2 regions of the Streptomyces sp. NPDC047315 genome follow, and region 1 is predicted to be linked to the other one. Evidence: riboswitches for the same ligand, from Rfam matches in the RefSeq annotation. Region 1 holds a riboswitch; the other holds the start of a gene.
The links. Region 1 has a riboswitch for thiamine pyrophosphate ahead of ABZ842_RS21625 (thiamine ABC transporter substrate-binding protein). Riboswitches for the same ligand answer to the same signal wherever they lie in the genome.

Region 2: it holds a riboswitch for thiamine pyrophosphate, as region 1 does, so the genes downstream of both, thiC (phosphomethylpyrimidine synthase ThiC) here and ABZ842_RS21625 (thiamine ABC transporter substrate-binding protein) in region 1, are expected to answer to the same signal.

The regions. Positions count from the first base shown of each region.
Region 1 is NZ_JBEYTZ010000018.1:87,251-93,049, reverse strand. Features, by position in the region: gene ABZ842_RS21635 (ABC transporter ATP-binding protein) at 1-694, opposite strand, end outside; gene ABZ842_RS21630 (iron ABC transporter permease) at 694-2,346, opposite strand; gene ABZ842_RS21625 (thiamine ABC transporter substrate-binding protein) at 2,412-3,515, opposite strand; TPP riboswitch at 3,596-3,706, opposite strand; gene rlmN (23S rRNA (adenine(2503)-C(2))-methyltransferase RlmN) at 3,831-4,937, opposite strand; gene ABZ842_RS21615 (phosphatidate cytidylyltransferase) at 5,017-5,799, opposite strand, start outside.
Region 2 is NZ_JBEYTZ010000009.1:205,654-211,452, reverse strand. Features, by position in the region: gene ABZ842_RS13135 (helix-turn-helix domain-containing protein) at 40-819, shown strand; gene ABZ842_RS13130 (SsgA family sporulation/cell division regulator) at 1,058-1,495, shown strand; gene ABZ842_RS13125 (YibE/F family protein) at 1,512-2,900, opposite strand; TPP riboswitch at 2,972-3,144, shown strand; gene thiC (phosphomethylpyrimidine synthase ThiC) at 3,139-4,932, shown strand; gene ABZ842_RS13115 (hypothetical protein) at 5,049-5,799, opposite strand, start outside.

The DNA of each region.
Region 1 (5,799 bases):
GGAACCGCGCCACGAAGGCGTCGGCGGGCCGCTGCCAGACCTCCAGCGGCGCACCCGTCTGAGCGATCCGTCCCTCCCGCATGATCACCACGCGGTCGGCGAGCGCGAACGCCTCACCCTGGTCGTGCGTGACCGCCAGCACGGTCGTCCCGAGGCGCCCGAAGAGCGCTCGCAACTCCACCACCAGCCGCTCCCGCAGCCCGCGGTCGAGCTGGCCCAGCGGCTCGTCGAGCATCAACAGCCGCGGCTCGGGGGCCAGCGCCCGCGCCAGCGCGACCCGCTGCTGCTCGCCCCCGGAGAGCGAGCTGACCGCGCGTCGCTCGGCACCGGGCAGCCCGACGAGTTCCAACAGCTCGGCGACGCGCAGCCCGCGCGCCTCCCGGCCGTCGCCCCGCATCCGCAGCCCGAAGGAGACGTTCCCGCCCACGTCGTGCTGGGGGAAGAGCTGGTGGTCCTGGAACATCAGCCCCACGCCGCGCCGGTGCACCGGTACGCCCGCCTGGTCCGCGTCGGCGAGCAACACCCGGCCGCCGTCCGCCCGCTGCAACCCAGCGACCACCCGCAGCAGGGTGGACTTCCCGCTGCCGCTGGGCCCCAGCACGCAGACCACCTCGTGGTCGGCGACGCTCAGGTCCACGCCGTCGAGCGCCGCCCGCGCCCCGAAGCGTACGGTCACGTCGTCGAGTACCAGCATCAGAACTCCCCGGTCGAGCCGTTGGTCGTGCGCAGGCGGATCCGCTCAAGCAACAGCAGCGCGCCCGCGCACACCACCATCAGGATCGTGCTCAGGGCCATCGCCTGCCCGTAGTTGAGCTCGCCGGGCCGCCCCAGGAGTCTGGCGACGGCGACCGGCAGGGTCGGGTTGTCGGGCCTGGCGATGAACACGGTCGCGCCGAACTCCCCGAGCGACACCGCGAACGCGAAGCCCGCGGCGATCAGCAGCGCCCGCCGCACCAACGGCAGGTCCACCTCCCGCCACACCCGCAGCGGCGAGGCCCCGAGGACAGCCGCCGCCTCCCGCAGCCGCCCGTCGACCGCCCGCAGCACCGGCAGCATCGTGCGCACCACGAAGGGCACGCCGACCAGCGCCTGCGCCAGCGGCACCAGGATCCACGAGGCCCGCAGGTCCAGCGGCGGCTCGTCGAGGGTGATCAGGAAGCCGAAGCCCACCGTCACCGCCGAGACCCCGAGCGGCAGCATCAGCAGCGCGTCGAAGCCGCGGATCAGCCGCCCCGCCCCGCGCTCCCGCCCCTCGGGCCCGGGCCGCCGCGCCAGCGCCGCCGCCGCGAGTCCGCCCACGACGACCGCGATCGCGGTCGCGGCCAGCGCGTACTTCAGCGAGTTCGCCACGGCGTGCACCGGTGGTACGAGGAAGGCGCCCCCGCTCGCGTCGAGCGACCCGAGCGCCCGGTAGTAGTCGAAGCCGTAGCCGTCGGGGGTGGACAGGGACCGCTCCACCAGCACGCCCAGCGGCACCAGCACCAGCAGGGCGACCGTGGTCAGCACCCCGCCGAGCAGCGCCCACTGGCGCACCCCGCGCGGCCGGCGCGCGGTGGAGGCAGGGTCCACCAGCGTCAGTGCGCTCTCCCGGCGCCGCACCGTCCACGCGTGGACGCCCAGCACAGCGCCGACCGCGGCGAACTGCACCAGGGTCAGGACGGCGGCCGTCCGCAGGTCCAGCAGCTGCGCGGTCTGCCGGTAGATCTCCACTTCCAGGGTGGCGAAGCCGGGGCCGCCCAGGATCTGGACGACGCCGAAGGAGGTGAAGGTGAAGAGGAAGACCATCAGCGCCGCGGCGGCCAGGGACGGCGCGAGCGCCGGAAGCGTGATCGTGCGCCAGGCGGCGAAGCGGCCCGCGCCCAGGACCCGCGCCGCTTCCTCCTGGCGCGGGTCGAGCTGCGCCCACAGCCCGCCCACGGTCCGCACCACCACGGCGTAGTTGAAGAAGACGTGGGCGAGCAGGATCGCCCACACGGTGGTGTCGAGCCGGATCCCCCACGCCTCGTCGAGCAGTCCGCCGCGGCCCAGCAGCGCCAGGAAGGCGGTGCCGACGACGACGGTCGGCAACACGAACGGCACGGTCACCGCGGCCCGCAGCAGCCCCTTGCCCGGGAAGTCGTAGCGGGCCGTGACGTACGCCCCCGGCAACGCGACGAGCAGGGTGAGCGCGGTCGAGGCGAGCGCCTGCCAGGTGGTGAACCACAGGACGTCGAGGACGTCCGGGCGGCCCAGCACCTCGCCGATGCGCCCGAACTGCCAACTCCCGCCGTCCCGCAGCCCGCGGCCGACGATCGCGGCCACGGGGTACGCGAAGAAGACGCCGAAGAACGCGACGGGCAGCGCCATCAGGGCGAGCCGTGTCGCGTTCCCCGTGCGGGGTGCCCGGCCGCGGCGCCCCGCCGCGGGCCCGGCTACTTCACCACGAGCGAGGACCACGTCTGAACCCACTGCTCACGGTTCTTGGAGATGGTGTCGGGCGCCAGCGTCGCCGGCTTCTCGACCACCGCGCCGTGCCGGGTGAACAGCTCGGGCAGCTTCGCCCCGCTGACCACCGGATTGACGAACATGTTCAGCGGCATGTCCTCCTGGAACGTCTTGGAGACCATGAAGTCCAGCAGCGCCTTTCCGCCGGCCTCGTTCTTCGCGCCCTTGAGCAGCCCGGCGAACTCGACCTGCCGGAAGCAGGTTCCGGTGGCGACGCCGGTGGGCGCCTCCGCCGGCTGCGGCTCGGCGAACAGCACCTCGACGGGCGGGCTGGAGGCGTACGAGACCACCAACGGCCGGTCGGCCTTGGCCTTCTTGCCACCGGCGGACCCGGAGAACTCCTCGTTGTACGCCTGCTCCCAGCCGTCGACGACCTTGACGCCGTTGCCCTTGAGCTGCTTCCAGTAGTCCTGCCAGCCGTCCTCGCCGAAGTGCGCGACGGTGCCGAGGACGAAGCCGAGGCCCGGGGACGACGTGGCCGCGTTCTCCACGACGAGCAGGTTCTTGTACTCGGGCTTGGCCAGGTCCTCGAAGGTCTGCGGCGGCGCGAGCTTCTTGTCGGCGAAGTACTTCTTGTCGTAGTTGACACAGATGTCGCCGGTGTCGATCGGGGTGACCCGGTGCTCGCCCTTGTCGAGCTGCACCGCCGCCGGTACCTGGTCGAGGCCCTTGGCCTGGTGGGGGGTGAAGATGCCGTTGTCGAGTGCGCGGGACAGCAGGGTGTTGTCGACGCCGAAGAACACGTCGCCCTGCGGGGAACCCTTCGTCAGGATCTCCTTGTTGAGCGCGACGGCGGTGTCCCCGCTCTTGAGCACCTTGACGGTGTAGCCGGTCTGCCGGGTGAACTCCTTGAGCACGGCTTCGGAGGCGGCGAACGAGTCGTGGCTCACCAGCGTGACCGTCTTCGAGCCCTTGCCGTCGCCGTCCTTGGCGCCGGAGTCACCGGAGGACTCCCCGCCGCAGGCGGCGAGCACGCTCACGCCGAGCGCCGCGGCCAGCGCGGCGGCCGTCTTCTTCCTGATACTGCTCACGGATCGATTCCTCCTGGGGGTGGCCAGGAAGAGACGCGGCCCGGCCCGGTGTCGTCGAGGACCCGGGCAGGGCGCAACAGCTTGAGTGGTGACCGAACTTCCTACCCAGAATGACCTGGGCGAGGTTCAGAGGGTCTGCGGTCTGATGGGTACCGCACTCTCAGCGCTGTGGCGCTCCCCTGTCGGATTTATGTAGATGTACGGGTCAGACTACAAGGTCAGCAGCGGTGGGCGGCAGGGGTGGGTGCCCATCCCCCATCCCCCGTCCACCCGGCCCCACCGCGACCCGCGGCCCGCCCGCGTACTGCTCCGCCGTCAGCGCTCGGACGCGGCGAGCTGTCCGCACGCGCCGTCGATCTCCTGCCCCCGGGTGTCCCGCACCGTGACCGGGACCCCGTGCGCCGCGATCGCCGCCACGAACGCCCGCTCGTCCTCCGGCCGCGACGCGGTCCACTTCGACCCCGGCGTCGGGTTCAGCGGAATCAGGTTCACATGGACGCGCCGGCCCTTGAGTAGCCGACCCAGCAGGTCACCGCGCCAGGCGTGGTCATTGATGTCGCGGATCAGCGCGTACTCGATGGAGACGCGCCGGCCCGACTTCTCCGCGTACTCCCAGGCGGCGTCCAGGACCTCGCGGACCTTCCAGCGGGTGTTCACCGGGACGAGGGTGTCGCGCAGCTCGTCGTCCGGGGCGTGCAGCGACACCGCGAGCCGGCACTTGAAGCCCTCGTCCGCAAAGCGCAGCATGGCCGGCACCAGACCGACGGTGGAGACCGTGATCCCGCGCTGGGACAGTCCGAGGCCGTCGGGCTCGGGGTCGGTGAGCCGACGGATCGCGCCCACCACCCGCTTGTAGTTCGCCAGCGGCTCGCCCATGCCCATGAAGACGATGTTCGACAGCCGGGCGGGGCCGCCGGGCACCTCGCCGTCGCGCAGCGCCCGCATCCCGTCCACGATCTGGTGCACGATCTCCGCGGTCGACAGGTTGCGGTCGAGCCCGGCCTGGCCGGTGGCGCAGAACGGGCAGTTCATCCCGCAGCCGGCCTGGGACGAGATGCACATCGTCACCCGGTCGGGATAGCGCATCAGCACGGACTCCACGAGCGTGCCGTCGTGCAGCCGCCACAGGGTCTTGCGGGTGGTGTCCTCGTCGCAGGAGATGTGCCGCACCACCGACATCAGATCGGGCAGCAGCTCCGAGGCCAGCTTCTCCCGCGCGGCGGCGGGGATGTCCGTCCACTGCGCCGGGTCGTGCGCGTACCGGGCGAAGTAGTGCTGCGAGAGCTGCTTGGCGCGGAAGGGCTTCTCGCCGATCGCGGCGACGGCGTCCTTCCGCTCGGCGGGCGAGAGGTCGGCGAGGTGCCTCGGGGGCTTCTTGGCTCCGCGGGGCGCGATGAATGTGAGTTCTCCGGGCTTGGGCATGGTCCATCCAGTGTCGCAGAGATACGACGAAGGGCTCGCCATCCTGTGGATAGCAAGCCCTTCACCGTGAAGCCGCAGGTCAGCCGCTTCCTACGAACACCACGAACAACAACCACACCACCGGCGCGGTCGGCAACAGCGAGTCCAGCCGGTCCATGATGCCGCCGTGTCCCGGCAGCAGCGTGCCCATGTCCTTGATGCCGAGGTCACGCTTGATCATCGACTCGCCGAGGTCTCCCAGCGTCGCGCTGACCGCCACCGCGAGACCCAGCAGCAGGCCCTGCCACCAGGTGCCGTCGTCGATCATGAACTGCATGCACAGCGCGCCCGCCACCATGGCGAAGCCCACCGCCCCGAACAGCCCCTCGCGGGTCTTCCCCGGGCTGATCCGCGGAGCGAGCTTGCGCTTGCCGAAGCGCCAGCCGACCGCGTACGCGCCGGTGTCGCTGACCACCGTGAGCAGCAGGAACGTGAGCACGCGCCAGGCGCCGTCGTCGGCCGTGAGCATCATGGTGACGAAGGTCGCCAGGAAGGGCACGTAGAACACGGCGAAGACCCCCGCCGTGACGTCCTTCAGATACCCCTCGGGCGGTTCCGTCATCCGCCACACCAGCACGGCGAGGGCCGTGAGCGCCGTGGCGACCCAGGCGCCCTCCGCGCCGCGCACGTACCCGGCCACCACCATCGCCGCACCGCCGACGGCGAGCGGCACCAGCGGGGCCTTGATCTCCTTGCGCTCCGCCAGCCGTGAGGTGAGCTCCCACAGGCCGACCACGACCGCGATCACGACCACGCCGACGAAGACGGCCTTGACGAAGAAGAGCGAAGCGATGATCACCGCACCGAGGCCGACGCCGACCCC
Region 2 (5,799 bases), on a different contig from region 1:
GTCGCCCGTCACCACGTCAGGACATTCTGGGGGTGATTCGTGGCCACGGCGGCGAGCGAAGGCGCTCCCCCCACCCTGATCACATCCGTGCAGCGGGCGCTCAGGCTGCTGGAGGCGGCCTCCCGGCACCCGGGGGGCGCGCCGGCGAAGGTGTTGGCCCGGCAGGCGCGCCTCCCCCTCCCCACCGCGTACCACCTGCTGCGCACCCTGGCGCACGAGGGGTATCTGCGCCGGGAGAAGGGGGTGTTCCTGCTCGGGGACGCCCTTGAGCGGCTGAGCCCGGTCGGCGGGGCGACGGTGCAGAATCGTCGCAGCAAGCTGGAGGAGTCGTTGGAGCACTGGCGGGACGCCATCGGCGTGCCCGTCTACTTCGCGGTCTACCGCGAGGGCGAGATCGACATCGCCGGCATCGCCGACGCACCGCAGACCCCCGCCGTCCGCGAGTGGGCCGACTTCCGCGCGACCGGGCACGCACACGCCCTCGGTCAGTGCCTGCTCGGCCAGCTCGGCGAAGCGGCCCTCCACGACCACCTCGACCGGTATCCGGTGCGGCCCCTGACGCCCCACTCCGTACCGGACCGGCGCACCCTGCTGGACCGGTTCGCGGCGACGGGGCGCACGGACCCCGTGGTCGAGCGACAGGAGTACGCGGTCGGCACGGTCTGCGCCGCCATCCCCATCACGGCGGGCTCCGGTGCCGCGGCGATGGCGATATCCCTCCCGCTCGATCAGGAGGAACGATTGCTCCCGGCGATCGAGCAACTGAGGACGGGTATAGGCCGCTTGCTGAGCTCCCTCGCCTTCTCCATCAGCATCTGAGCCACCCTCCCGACCTGCTCCTTCTCCATCTGCACTCCATCTGCTCACCAGCTCTCAGCCAACCGATTCACCTGATCTATCAGTATCTGAAAAATCACTCCTTGTAGTCCTCTGGTCGCATACAGCACGATTGTGGGAAGAGGTTCAGGGGTATCCTTCCTGACCCGTTTTCTGCTGACTTCATCCAGAAGGCTGCCAACCAGGCCCGATCCGGGCCTCCTTCATTGCGGGGTACACGATGCGCGACGAGTCGGTCCAGGCCGAGGTCCTGATGAACTTCCTTGTCTCCGAGGAGCTCTCGTTCCGGATCCCGGTGGAGCTGCGCTACGGGATCGAGGACCCGTACGCCGTGCGGATGACCTTCCACCTGCCCGGCGACGCCCCGGTGACCTGGGCCTTCAGCCGCGATCTGCTGCTCGACGGGATCGTCGGCCCGAGCGGGGACGGCGACGTGCACATCGCGCCGATGGGCCCCGGAGACCTCGCCGACCTGGGCATCCGGCTCCAGGTCGGCGGCGACTGTGCGTACTTCCAGGTCAGCGCGGCCCCCGTGGTCGCCTTCCTCGACCGCACCGACCGCCTGGTCCCGCTCGGACAGGAGCGGGCCTTCGGCGACTTCGACACCGAGCTGGAACAGGTGCTCAGGTCCATCCTCACCGGCGAGAACGCCGGCTGAACGGAGCCCGCGCCGGCTACTTCTTGCGGCGCCGGCCCCGGCCCGAACCACGGCTCGCGGGGATCGCCGCACCCGTCTGCGGACGGTCGGCGGAGACGACCAGCGCCGCGAGCGCGGTGGTCACCGGGACCGAAGCGACCAGACCGATCGACCCCACGAGGGTCCGTACGATCTCCTCCGCCACCAACTCGCTGTTGGCGACCGTCGCCACCGGGCTCTGCGCGATGGTGAAGAGCAGCAGCAGCGGCAGCGCGGCACCCGCGTAGGCGAGCACCAGCGTGTTCACCACGGACGCGATGTGGTCGCGGCCGATCCGGATGGCCGCGCGGTACAGCGCCCGCGGCCCCATGCCCGGATCCGCCTGCCGCAGCTCCCACACGGCCGAGGTCTGGGTCACCGTCACGTCGTCGAGCACGCCGAGCGAGCCGATGATGACGCCGGCGAGCAGCAGACCGCTCATGTCGATCTCCGGGTACAGCCCGTGGATCAGCCCGGTGTTGTCGTCGGTGTTGCCCGACAGCACCGCCCACTCGATGAAGACCGAACCGAGCAGCCCGATCAGCAGCAGCGAGATCAGCGTCCCGAGGACCGCGACCGAGGTGCGCGCCGTCAGCCCGTGACACATGTAGAGCGCGATCAGCATGATGGCGCTCGCCCCGACCACCGCGACGACCAGCGGATTGGACCCTGCCAGGATCGCCGGCAGGATGAACAGCGTCAGTACGGCGAACGAGATGACCAGCGCAATCAGCGCCATCACCCCGCGCATCCGCCCCACCAGCACCACGGCGAGGGCGAAGATCCCGGCCACCACCGCCAGCGGGACCTTCCGGTTCACGTCGACGACGGCGTACTGGAGGTCCGGCGGCGCGTCCGGGGCGTACGCCACCACGACCTCCTGGCCCTTCTCCAACTGCCGCACCGCGTCCGGCTGGACGACCTCCGCGAACACCCGGCCCTTGTGCTGTCCGGAGTCGATCTCGATGGTGGCCTTCTTGCACTCGCCGTCCTGCGCGGCGATCGCCTCGCGGCCCTGGGGCGTGCCGGCGTCCCCGGTCGGCGGCACCTGGGCGGAGTTCACGGACTTGCAGTCGATCCGCTCGATCCGGGTCACCGTGGCCTGTTCGGTCTGCCGGTCGAAGCCCACGCCGGTGCGCTCGTGGCCGGGGGCGGAGCCGGGCCACAGGACGGCCAGCCCCACGACGACGGCCGTGGCGAAGGGAATCAGCACCGCGGCGATGACCCGGCGCAGATGCCGGGAGACGGGAGCGGCCGGCCCGTGCGAGTGGCTGTGCCCGTGTCCGTGGCCGTGTCCATCTCCATGACCGTGGCCGTGGCCATGGCCTTGGTCGTGCGCGGGCTGGGGAGCAGGGCCCTGCTGGGGGCCGGGCGGTGGTGAAGTCACCGACCGATCATCGCAAGAACGGCAGGGGCCCCCTGGTCAGCACGCCAGAAATGACGCTAGCGTGGTGCCACCTTTGCACACGCGGGAGCTCGGAGCACCGGGCTGAGAGGGCGCTGACCTCCGTAGACGCACTGCCGACCGGCGCGAGAGCGCGCCGGCACGCAACCCGTCTCGGACACCGCTGCGTCGACCGCCGAACCTGTTACCGGGTAATGCCGGCGTAGGGAGTAGGTCTTCCATGACCGTTCAGGACGCACGCACGCCTGCCGTCGAACCCGCTGTCGACGGCGCCCGCACACCGGGCTGGCACAAGGCGCACATCGAGGGCTCCCGCCCCGACCTGCGGGTGCCGGTCCGTCAGGTGCACCTCACCAACGGCCGGGACGTGACGCTGTACGACACCTCCGGCCCGTACACCGACCCCACCGTCGAGACCGACGTGCGCCGCGGGCTGGCACCGCTGCGCGAGAGCTGGATCGTCGCCCGCGGCGACACCGAGGAGTACGCGGGACGCCCCGTGCGCCCGGAGGACGACGGGATCAAGCACACCTCGCCCCGCGGCGGGCTGCGCAATCTGGACGCGGTCTTCCCCGGTCGGCCGCGCCAGCCCCGGCGCGGCCGGGACGGTCGGGCGGTGACCCAACTCGCGTACGCCCGGCGCGGCGAGGTCACCCCCGAGATGGAGTTCGTCGCCCTGCGCGAGAACGTCTCCCCCGAGGTCGTACGGGAGGAGATCGCGGCCGGCCGCGCCGTGCTGCCGGCCAACGTCAACCACCCGGAGATCGAGCCGATGATCATCGGCAAGCGGTTCCTGGTGAAGGTGAACGCCAACATCGGCAACTCCGCCGTGACCTCCTCCATCGAGGAGGAGGTGGAGAAGATGACCTGGGCCACCCGCTGGGGCGCCGACACGGTCATGGACCTGTCCACCGGCCGCAACATCCACACCACCCGCGAGTGGGTGCTGCGCAACTCCCCCGTACCGATCGGCACCGTGCCGCTGTACCAGGCGCTGGAGAAGGTCGACGGCCGGGCGGAGGAGCTGACCTGGGAGATCTACAAGGACACCGTGATCGAGCAGGCCGAACAGGGCGTCGACTACATGACGGTGCACGCCGGCGTGCTGCTGCGGTACGTGCCGCTCACCGCCCGGCGCAAGACCGGCATCGTCTCGCGCGGCGGCTCGATCATGGCCGCCTGGTGCCTGGCGCACCACAAGGAGTCGTTCCTGTACGAGCACTTCGAGGAGCTGTGCGAGATCCTCGCCGCGTACGACGTGACGTACTCCCTCGGCGACGGGCTGCGGCCCGGCTCGATCGCGGACGCCAACGACGCGGCGCAGTTCGCCGAGTTGGAGACGCTCGGCGAGCTCAACAAGATCGCCAAGCGGATGAACGTGCAGACCATGATCGAGGGCCCCGGGCATGTGCCCATGCACAAGATCAAGGAGAACATCGACCTCCAGCAGGAGATCTGCGAGGAGGCGCCGTTCTACACGCTCGGCCCGCTCACCACGGACGTGGCACCGGCGTACGACCACATCACCTCCGGCATCGGTGCGGCGATGATCGCCTGGTGGGGCACGGCCATGCTCTGTTACGTGACGCCCAAGGAGCACCTGGGGCTGCCCAACCGGGACGACGTGAAGACCGGGGTGATCACGTACAAGATCGCGGCGCACGCGGCGGACCTGGCCAAGGGGCACCCGGGGGCGCAGGAGTGGGACGACGCGCTCTCCGACGCGCGGTTCGAGTTCCGCTGGGAGGACCAGTTCAACCTGGCGCTCGACCCGGACACCGCGCGGGAGTTCCACGACGAGACGCTGCCGGCCGAGCCGGCGAAGACGGCGCACTTCTGCTCGATGTGCGGGCCGAAGTTCTGCTCGATGAAGATCAGTCAGTCCATCTCGGAGCAGTTCGGCGGTGACGCGGCGCCCGACGCGACGGCGCAGGAGATCACCGAGGGGATGCTCCAGAAGTCCAAGGAGTTCGCGGCGAGCGGCAACAGGGTGTACCTGCCGATGGTCGAGTGACATGAGTGATGGACCGGCTGACTGACCTGTCCGGACAGTCGCGACAGTCCGGACAGGTCAGTCCGGGCGGTCAAGTTCGGGCGATCGGTCAGTTCGGTCGGGTCGGTCCCGGCGGGTCAGTCCGGGCGGTTCTCGGGGCCGCCGAAGTCCGGGCTGGTGAAGTCGGGGCTGGTGAAGGTGGGCCGCTGACCCGCCGACTTGCCCTCGCTCGGACTGGAGTAGTCCGGGCTGTTGTACCCCACCTTCGGTATGCGGGTCACGGGCCGCGGCGGCGCCCCGGACATCGGGTCCGCCGCCGGGTCCTCCAGCGCGATCCGGAGGAACGGCAGTACGCCGCGCTCCAGCACCGCGTGGAGCCAGGCGTCCTTGGCGCGCGCCACCTCGTCGGGGAGTTCGTTCGTCAGCTCTTCCGCCGGAAGCTGCGTGGCGCTGTTGCGCAGCGCGGTGCGCAGCAGTCCGACCCCCGCGTACAGGATCGCCGCCGCGGTGAGGGCGGCGAAGAACCAGCCCGCCGACACCATGGTCTGGGCGAACGACGGGGGCGGGTCGAGCATCTTCAGGACGTAGCCGACCAGCAGGAACAGCAGGGCGGCTATGCCGGCGAGGACCGGGGCGAGGACCGCGACCACGGCCGCGAAGCCGGCCCCGCTGCCGTCGCCGTCGACCCCGGTCGCGCCCGCGACGCGGACGGACCCGGTGATTCCGCTGTCTCCGGTGGCCGGATCGGAGCCGCCGGGCGAGCGGGCCTCTTCACGGATCCTGACGTAGTGCTCGTACTCGGGCGCGGCGGACGCGGTGATCAGCGCCGTGGCGTTCAGGGCCATCGTGCGCAGCTGTGCCGCGTTCAGCCGCTGCCCCACGGTGGCG